3 regions of the Paenibacillus sp. J53TS2 genome follow, and region 1 is predicted to be linked to each of the others. Evidence: riboswitches for the same ligand, from Rfam matches in the RefSeq annotation. Region 1 holds a riboswitch; each other region holds the start of a gene.
The links. A riboswitch is a leader RNA that binds a small molecule or an ion and turns the genes downstream of it on or off. The one in region 1 is predicted to bind cyclic di-AMP.

Region 1 (3,276 bases):
AAGGCTTGACGAGTTTGAAGTTACTGGCGCAGATTCTGATGCCCCGGCTCCGGCCAGCGCGTTGCTGATGATCCAAGGCACGGCATCGGACGTGGGTAAAAGCGTCATCGTGACGGCATTATGCCGTATTTTCGCGCAGGACGGGCTTCATCCAGCTCCGTTTAAGTCGCAGAATATGGCTCTGAACTCCTATGTTACACCAGACGGATTCGAAATCGGTCGGGCGCAAGGAATCCAGGCGGAGGCTTGCGGGATCGACGCCACCACGGACATGAATCCGGTGTTAATCAAGCCAACGGGTGAGATGCATTCGCAAATCGTCGTTCACGGGCGTCCTTACCGGCATCTCAGCGCATCGGACTATCGCGAGGAGTTCCTGCCCCATGCCAAATCGCTGGTGGTGGAAGCGCTTGGAAGGCTGCGCGAGAAGCACGGCATCGTCGTCATGGAGGGGGCTGGCAGCCCGGCGGAAATCAACCTGAAGCAGCGGGATATCGTCAATATGAATTTGGCTGAGTGGGCGGATGCTCCGGTCATTTTGGTCGGCGATATCGACCGTGGCGGCGTATTTGCCTTTCTCGTCGGCACGTTGGAGCTGCTGGAGCCGCACGAACGAGCTCGAGTCAAAGGGTTCATGATCAACAAGTTCCGCGGCGACTTGTCCCTGCTGCAGCCCGGGCTGGATTGGCTGGAGCAGCGGACCGGGATTCCTGTGTTAGGCGTGCTCCCATTCCTGCCAGATCTGGATATTGAAGCAGAGGATTCCGTTGTTCTGGATACTTATGTCCCCCGCTCAGAGAAGGCTGCCGGTAAGGTGCTGGATATCGCGGTCATTCGTTACCCGCGAATTTCTAATTTTACCGAATTCGCACCTTTGGCTGCTGAACCGGATGTGTCACTGCGTTACGTGAGTAAACCTTCGGAACTTGGACATCCGGATGCCGTGATTTTACCGGGAACCAAGGATACGATCGGGGATTTAACATTCCTGCGGGAGCAAGGGCTGGAGGGAGCAATTTGCAGTTTGATCGAAGGGAATACCCAAGCCCAGCTTGTCGGCATTTGTGGTGGGTATCAAATGCTGGGAGAGCAATTGCATGATCCAGACGCGGTAGAATCCGGACAAGTGAGAACGGCGATAGGAATTGGTTTGCTACCTTTAACAACAACCTTCATTCCGGGCAAAAGGACCGTTCGCGTTTATGGCCAAACGATAGACAACCTGCCAGTTCCGCTGCATCTTTCGGATCGTCGATTGCCGATAGAAGGCTATGAGATCCATGCTGGCGAGACCCAATTCCTTCGGGACATCAGTCCTTTGTTTATGTTACAAGCCGAAGGGATGGAGCCAAGGCAGGGGGGAGCGGAGGACGTCCCGCATCCGGAAGGCGCAGTCCGAGCCGACGGGAGAGTGTTCGGAACGTATCTACACGGTTTGTTCCACAATGATACCTGGCGGCGCGCCTGGCTGGATGGGCTTCGTACAAGCAAAGGACTGGAACCTTTGGGCACCACTTTTGCGTCCTTCTCGCGGAAGGAGGAAGCCTTCAACCGGCTGGCTGATGTAGTCCGCAGCCATTTGCGGATGGACCTGGTCTACGAAATTTCCGGAATTCGGCCGAGCGCGGAAGAAGGTAAGCTTTGACAAATCAGGCGATTCTAAGGTAGCATGATAGTACGCTTAATTTTCGATGAGTAAAGTCGAAAAGCGGGGGAACCATTTTTTGGGGCGAATCGTTGCTAGTTTTAACGTAGGGAACCATCTTTCCCGAGCCCGTCAGCTAACCTCGTTTGCAGTGGATGGGTCATCTTAAATATGTTCAGTCATCAACTAATGACCCTGTTTATTTGAGCGGGGTCTTTTTGTGCTTCTCAAGGGATATGACCCGAGCATTCGGCGGAGTACTCGCATTCACTGCAAGGTTTCCCGCTACCGCTACTTCTTTACGCATCGATCCCATTTAAGGAGGAGATGATTATGGCAAATCCGAAGTACATCACCGACATCGCCAAGGTGAGCGAATTGTCCGAACAGGAGCGTCAGGAATTGAAACCGATTACAGACAAATTCGTCTTTCGGGTAAATGATTACTATTTGAATCTGATCGACTGGAACGATCCGGAAGACCCAATCCGCAAGCTGGTGATCCCGAATACGGGAGAGCTTAAGGAATACGGGCGTTGGGACGCTTCCGACGAGGCGACGAACTATGCGGTTCCCGGCTGTCAGCACAAATACCGGACGACCGCTCTGTTGATCGTCTCCGAGGTTTGCGGCTCCTACTGCCGCTATTGCTTCCGCAAACGCTTGTTCCGCAACGATGTGAAGGAGGCGATGTCGGATGTGACGCCCGGCATCGAGTACATCGCTCAGCATCCCGAGATCAACAACGTCTTATTGACCGGCGGTGACAGCCTGATCCTGGCTACGAGGAAGCTGCGTACTATACTCGAACAGCTGCGAGCCATTGAACATGTGAAAATCATCCGCCTCGGCTCGAAAATCCCCGTTTTTAATCCCATGCGCATTTATGAAGATCCGGAGCTGCTGGATCTGATCAGGGAATTCTCCACCGTAGACCAACGTATTTATGTCATGGCGCATATCAATCATCCGCGCGAAATGACCCCTGAGGCCAAACGAGGCTTTCAGGCGTTGCACGACGCCGGGGCTATAGTGGTCAATCAAACGCCGATCCTCAAAGGCATTAACGACGATGCGGCCGTGCTTGGCGAATTGCTGGATCGGTTGTCCTGGGCAGGCGTCACACCCTATTATTTCTTCATCAACCGGCCAGTTGCCGGAAATGCCGATTTTGTCATTCCGCTGAAAAGGGCGTACCAGCTGGTTGAGGAAGCGAAGGCCCGCACTTCGGGCCTGGGCAAGCGCGTGCGCTTGTCGATGAGTCACTCTTCGGGAAAAATCGAAATCCTCGCAATCGAAGACGGCCAGGCTTATCTCAAATATCATCAGTCGCGAGACAATGATTACGGCAAGTTCATGATTTTGCCTTGTCCGGACGAGGCTGCTTGGTTCGATGACCTGCCGGGCAACGAAGCCTACTGGAGGAAACCGGAGCGGAGGCAAGACGAAGCCGTCTCCTTCAACGAAATGTCCGTTACCGGGTAAAACAAAACGTACCCTGACCGCCGGCTCCGTAAAAGGGAGGCGGTAAGGGTACGTTTTTTTCTCTAAACTCCGGTTAAATCCGGAATTTCGCAATCGATTCTTGCAGCGACAACGCCTGTTCATGCAGCGAACGAACTGTTCGGGCG
Region 2 (3,276 bases), on a different contig from region 1:
TCTCCGAAATAATGAGTGCGTAGGTTAGTAAAAAAATGCCTAATGCCCAAATCGCCTGTTGTTCCATGTTCTTCTCCCGTCCAATGCCAAACTTCTCTTTATTGGTTTAGTATGGTCTCGAACTGCTCGATATTCTTCTTCGCTCCGATAATTACCATGATATCGCCTTCCGTCAGCTGATCCATGGCAGTTGGTGCCACAAGGATACTGCCATCGCGGTGGATCGCCACGATACTGCAGCCGAAGCGTGCCCGCGGGTTGATGTCGCCTAGGCTTTTTTGGTTCAGACAAGCAGGGACGTTCATCTCTACGATGCTGTATTCTTTCGACAGTTCGATATAGTCCAGCAGATTGGGTGTGACCAGTTGATGAGCGACACGAATCCCCATATCCCTTTCGGGGAAAATGATCCGGTCCACGCCCAGCTTTTCAAGGGCACGGCCGTGCAACACGGAAATCGCCTTGGCAACAACGGTATGAATGCCCAGATCCTTTAGGAGGATAGCCGCCAGGATGCTGGTTTGAATATCATTGCCGATTGCGACGATGCCGCAATCGAAATTACGTACCCCCAGCGACTTCAATACCTCCTCATCCGTCGCATCCGCTACAACGGCATGCGTCAGGTGCTCACTCATTTCGTTGACCAGCTCTTCATTCCGATCAATACCCAGAACCTCGTACCCTTGGTCCATGAGCTCCAGCGCCAGACTGGAACCAAAGCGTCCCAACCCGATCACTACAAACTGCTGTGTCTTCATCGTCGTTTAATACCCCTTATCCAATAATAATTTTACCCTCTGGGTGGCGATATAAGTCTTTACCCTTTTTCGGTCCCAACGCATAGGCCAATGTCAGCATGCCCAGTCGCCCTGCAAACATCGTAAAAGAAATGATCACTTTCCCGACAAGCGTTAATTTGCCCGTTAACCCCATGGAAAGTCCTACGGTTCCGAAAGCAGAAGTCGATTCAAACAATATCGTTAAGAAACTGGCATCTTCCGTCGTGGATAACACCATCGCTACCGCGATCACAAGGAATAGAGCCAGCATCGCGATCGTGACCGCTTTAAAGATTCGCTCCTGAGCCAACCGATAACGGAACAGATCCAGGTCAGTCCGGCCGCGAATCATGGAGATGACCGCGCCAACCAAGATCGTAAACGTCGTCGTTTTAATACCGCCCCCTGTAGAGCTTGGCGATGCTCCGATAAACATCAGAATAATCATAAAGAATTGGCTCGCTTGCCGCATTGCACCGATGTCCAGCGTGTTCGCCCCCGCCGTTCTTGGGGTAACAGATTGAAAGAAAGAACTCCAAATCTTAGCTCCCCAATCCAACGACGCCAACGTCTTGGAATTGGTGAACTCGAAAATGAAGATGACCAACGTACCGATAAGGATTAAAGCGGTTGTTGTAGACAATACCACTTTCGAATGAAGAGATAGCTTTCGGTGTTTCCGGTAATCAATCAAATCGGAAAGAACAATAAAACCTAGCCCCCCGGAGATGATGAGTACCATAGACACTAAATTCATGACGGGATCCCCAACATACTGCGTTAGGCTGCGGAATTCCCCGAACAAATCGAATCCGGCATTGTTGAACAAGGATACGGCGTGAAAAAGACCAAAATAGGCAGCTTTTCCGAACGGCATATCCACAGCTAACCGCAGAGAGAAGATGACTGCAGCAATGCTTTCAATGATCACCGAGTACATAAGGACCTTACGAATCAACCGGACGATGCCCTCCATGGTGTTTTGGTTCATGGCCTCCTGCAGAATGAGGCGGTCTTTCAGCGAGATTTTCCGCTTAAACACAAGCGAAAACAACGTGGCCATCGTCATGAAGCCCAAGCCCCCCACCTGGATAAGCAACATAATGACGATCTGCCCAAAGGTGGAAAAGTAAGTCCCTGTATCAACCACGACCAGCCCCGTCACGCATGTGGCAGAGGTAGCCGTGAATACCGCGTCTACAATAGACAGCGATTCTCCACTTTTACTGGAGATCGGCAACATAAGCAGCAACGCACCCAGCAAAATGATGAGCGCAAACCCGATGACCAAGATTTGCGGGGGAGAAAGGCTTATTTTCTTAAAATGCAACTTGTTCACCTCATCGTTGTTATGAAAAAAGCACAAAAGAAAAAAGCACTGGAAATCCAATGCCTTTCGGTGTTTGGTTCCTGCTGCACAGGCCTACGAGGTTAGCTGACGGATTCGGGCATGCACAGTTGCCCTATTCGCTGACACTTCCGCCGCTTCCTAGCCGGCTGCGCGAAGTTCTGCGAAATTCACCCCAAAAGATACGGTTCCCCCGTTTTCATTACGAAATTCGGCCGAGTTTCTTTTCAATTGTTTTCATTCATTTTTTCGTCAAATGGATTATATCCCTTATTTCCTTCCGCTACAAAGCTCTATTTTCATGAAAAAGAACAAAAAAGGGCGAAATGAAGGGGTAGAGGGATAAACTTCGCCTCGTATCTGAGCGATGCGAAGGCTTGCCGGAGTTATTGCCGTTTCTCGTCAATTTTGCCTCGCGTCTGGCGCAGGGGGGGCAGCTGTGTTATCTTTACTTTGACGTACTTGGGGGGAAATCATACCTCATCTATATAAAGAGTACGTGTTCAAAAAGTGAATTTTACCAAATAAAAAAGGAGTTTTGCGAGTGAGTTCCTCTTTGAAACCAACTGGCCGCAGGATGAAAACGAAGAATCTGTGGTTGCTGGCCGCTCTCGGATTCATTGTGTTTATCGCCGTTCAGTTGTTCCCAAGCACCGACTCGGAATCGCTGCAGCTGCAGCAAGCGGATGAGGTCATCAGTAAAACGAAAGCAGCGGCCAGCGCAGCTGAGTTCGCCGGGTCTGTCTTAAACCTGAATCTGTCTGAACCTATGAAGGATAAAGCCTTAATTACATACGAAACACGTTCCGATTTGTTTGGTTATTTGACCAAATCCGATCTTCTGGCCCCTTACTTAAAAACATATGAAAAGAAGTTTCCTTATGACGTGTTCCGCGTCCGTTATAACGATCCCACCGAAGCGCTAAGCGCTGTGACCGTCGATGTCCACATGACGACCGGCCAAGTCGTCGGCTTTGAGGAGATCGCTTCCTCCAGCAACGCCAACAAGCAGTTGATGCTTGATTTGGGCTCGGAAACCACCGATTCCATGAAGGCTTGGGAAGGCGATTTGACGTTAGCGGAGAAAGAACAGTTGGCGTTGCCTTTCCTGAACGCCTTTGGCTATAAAGCCAGCGATCTGGAGCT
Region 3 (3,276 bases), 950 kb from region 1:
CCCACACCTTAATGCCGAAGGAGACCATCGAAGCAATCGCCAAATACATGAGCAATAGCAGGAGCAATATCTCCGAAGTCCAGGAAATGTAGTTATTCCGGAGAACCATGGCCTGGTAAGTGAGATCCGCCATGGTAATGAAGTAAACCAGAGAAGTCGATTTAATCAGTTCAACAAGCAAATTACCAAAGGGAGGGAGCATTCTTAAAGCCGCTTGAGGCAAAATAATATGACTCATTCTTTGCCATGGCGTCATGTTTAAAGCAATGGTTGCTTCCCATTGTCCCTTGGGTATCGCCAAGACAGCGCTGCGTACAACCTCGGAGCCGTAAGCTCCAAAATTCAATCCTACCGCTAGCACGGCCGCAAGCAACTTCGGGAGTTCCAGACCAGCGAAAGGCAATGCAAAATATAACCAGAAGAGTTGAACAAGCAGAGACGTTCCTCGAAAAACCTCCACGTAAACCGAGGATATCCAGCGAATGAGGCGCCATCGAGATAAGCACATTAGACCGGAGACGAAGGCGGCAAGGACCGCCAGTATCGTCGCCAGCAAGGCGACAGTGACAGTGATTTTTGCCCCCTCAAGCAAAGTGGGGATAAAATCGATCCAAGATTCCGGCATACTATACTCCGCAAAGCTCGGCTGCCGTCATATCCCCGGGCATTTCCTGCTCCGTAAATCCGAATTGCTGTAAAATCTCCAACAGTTCGCCCGACTCCTTCATTTTGGCTAATTCAGCATTATAGGCGTCTTGAAACTCTTTGTCCGCGAGACGGAACGCTGTAGCGCCGTATCCCCGCACGCTTTGGCCGTCAATAACCGGTTGTGAAAAATCGGCAACCCTTTCGATTTTGTCATCTCCAGCCGATTCAAGCATGGCTTGCAGCGAAGGCCCCGTCATCGTAATCGCCTCTACGCGTCCAGATTGAAGGGCGCTGATTGCGGATGCCTGGTCCGGAACTTGAATAATCCGATCATCCGGCACGCCTGAGTTTTGCAGATAGCCGATTTCCACCGCGCCTGTCATAACAGCAACACGAGCCTTCTCATGACTCGCAATGTCCTCATAGCTGCCTAGGTTAAGAGGATTCCCTTGTTTTACGGCAATCGCTTCGCCGATGCTATACTCCGGGTTAGCAAATAACACGGCCTCGCACCGTTCCGGATTGACAAACATTCCGGCGGTGATTAGATCAAATCGGTTGGCCTGTAAACCGGCGATCAAGGAGCCGAATTCGGTTAACTCGCCCTTCATCTCGTTAATTCCCAGCCGTTTGAGGATCACCCGGGCAATTTCTACCGCTTCACCGGTAAGCTCCCCGTTGGCATCTTTGTAGGCATAGGGCTTCTCATTCGCGAAACCAACCGTGATAGAGCCTTTTCGGATCGCTTCAGCCAACGTTCCTTTAGTCCCGGTATCGCCGTTCGCACCACTCTTCCCGGAATTTGCGGTAGTTCCCGAATTACAAGCGGCTAGCGAAACCGCCATAAGCAATGATATAAGCAACCATGACACTTTTCTCAACCCTACTCACAGCCTTTCATTCTTATTTTTTTCATAGGTTTAGTAGGTTTAAAATCAAGATTTATTCCACATGCGAAGCCCCCTCCTTCTTTTTTTCAAACTGGAGCTCAAAAAAAGAGACCCCTCGCTTGGGAGAAAGCATAGCTCCGCCAGCAGGGGTCCGCACAAAAAAATAGAAAACGGCCCTTAAAAAGGGCCATGGAAGTTTTCGTGAAGTTACTTGAAACTAGACCCATCCACTGCTGACGAGGTTAGCTGACGGACTCGGGTAAGATGGTACCCTACAATCGTTAAAGAATGATTCGCCCCAAAAAAACTGGTTCCCCCGCTTTCCAGTCATGAACTGGAAACTAAGCGTGTGTTTATCGTAAAGGCTATTTCCAGCAATGTCAACCCATTATCTGTAATTTTTACATTTTAAATTTCAGATGATCATTATTGTGGGGGAATAACGAAATGAACGAGCCAAAAACTTGCATCTTGCAAACATTTGATGCTATAAATGAAGCAAGAGGTGAGTTCACAAATGGAGAATCCACGTGAGTTGTTCCAAATCATGACCCGTCGTTTCGGGCTACTAAACCGGAATTGCTGCACCGTAGGCGGCTGCGACATCTCCTTGGTTCAAAGTCATATCTTATATGAGATCGACCATCGCCATAAGCCGTCCATGCAACAGATCGCCGACGCACTCGGTACGGATATTACGACGTTTAGCCGTCAGATCCAATCTCTAACGAAGCTGAACCTGGTAGAGAAAACGACCGACCCCGACGATCGCCGAGTCCAAACCTTATCACTGACTACCGAAGGCAAGTTCATCGCTACGACCATAGATACGCAGATGAATGAATATCTGGATGAGGTCTTTTCCTATATGAGCGAGTTTGAAAAAGAATCCGTCCTCCGTTCCGTTAAGCTATTTAACGATGCCATGGCCAAGTCCAGTAAGTGCTGCGCTCCGGTCACCGGTTGCTAATGTACCAACAAACAAAAGCCGGCTTGCGATTCACACCTTACCGTGAATTCGCCGCCGGCTTTTCGCCATTCGTCAAATATTCATGAATTCAATTGGTTCTCCGCTTCCGCCAATGCCGCCTGATCTTCGGCCAAATCCTCTTTAGCTCGCTCCATCGGCTCGGGATTCATTCGGCCATCAGCTTGGGCGATGGCGTTCTCCGCTTTTTCGATAGCGTTGCGGGCGCCCTCCACCGTTTCTTCACTAGGATGCGATTGAGCCTGGGTTACCGCACGATGCGCTTTTTTGACCGACTGCTGCGCGAGTGAGATGGGGTTTTGCGATTGCATGCTGGAAAACGGGTTTTCCATGTTCAGCCTCCTCTAGCGATAATGCTCTTAGGATGCGAAGAAAAGGCTGAAATCATGCACGACGCTAAGCCATATCATCTTTGCCGAAAAGCCTGTTCCTCCCTCTCACGTAGCTCCACACGGCGGATTTTCCCTGTGTTGGTTTTCGGCAAATCATCGATAAATTCAATTTGACGCGGATATTTGTAGGGCGCGGTCCATGTTTTAACATGGGCTTGCAGTTCTTTTACCAATTCAGCGCTGCCCCGGACACCTTCCTTCAGCACTACAAAGGCTTTGACGATATGACCGCGCAGTTCGTCCGGACTCGATACCGCCGCACATTCCTTCACGGCCGCGTGCTTCATCAACGCCTCTTCCACTTCGAACGGGCCGATCGTATAACCGGAGCTAATAATAATGTCATCCCCGCGTCCCT

Region 2: linked by a shared signal. The riboswitch ahead of KJS42_RS14720 (TrkH family potassium uptake protein) and the one ahead of KJS42_RS04570 (KamA family radical SAM protein) in region 1 are both predicted to bind cyclic di-AMP.
Region 3: linked by a shared signal. The riboswitch ahead of ehuB (ectoine/hydroxyectoine ABC transporter substrate-binding protein EhuB) and the one ahead of KJS42_RS04570 (KamA family radical SAM protein) in region 1 are both predicted to bind cyclic di-AMP.

What each region holds. Positions count from the first base shown of each region.
Region 1 is NZ_BOSK01000001.1:956,831-960,106, reverse strand. Features, by position in the region: gene KJS42_RS04575 (cobyric acid synthase) at 68-1,645, shown strand; cyclic di-AMP (ydaO/yuaA leader) riboswitch at 1,669-1,811, shown strand; gene KJS42_RS04570 (KamA family radical SAM protein) at 1,979-3,130, shown strand; gene KJS42_RS04565 (methyl-accepting chemotaxis protein) at 3,204-3,276, opposite strand, start outside.
Region 2 is NZ_BOSK01000006.1:127,934-131,209, reverse strand. Features, by position in the region: gene KJS42_RS14730 (ArsB/NhaD family transporter) at 1-67, opposite strand, end outside; gene KJS42_RS14725 (potassium channel family protein) at 99-761, opposite strand; gene KJS42_RS14720 (TrkH family potassium uptake protein) at 778-2,121, opposite strand; cyclic di-AMP (ydaO/yuaA leader) riboswitch at 2,188-2,357, opposite strand; gene KJS42_RS14715 (CPBP family intramembrane glutamic endopeptidase) at 2,708-3,276, shown strand, end outside.
Region 3 is NZ_BOSK01000001.1:5,785-9,060, forward strand. Features, by position in the region: gene ehuC (ectoine/hydroxyectoine ABC transporter permease subunit EhuC) at 1-625, opposite strand, end outside; gene ehuB (ectoine/hydroxyectoine ABC transporter substrate-binding protein EhuB) at 627-1,493, opposite strand; cyclic di-AMP (ydaO/yuaA leader) riboswitch at 1,755-1,896, opposite strand; gene KJS42_RS00050 (MarR family winged helix-turn-helix transcriptional regulator) at 2,056-2,508, shown strand; gene KJS42_RS00055 (hypothetical protein) at 2,589-2,858, opposite strand; gene KJS42_RS00060 (acetate--CoA ligase) at 2,933-3,276, opposite strand, start outside.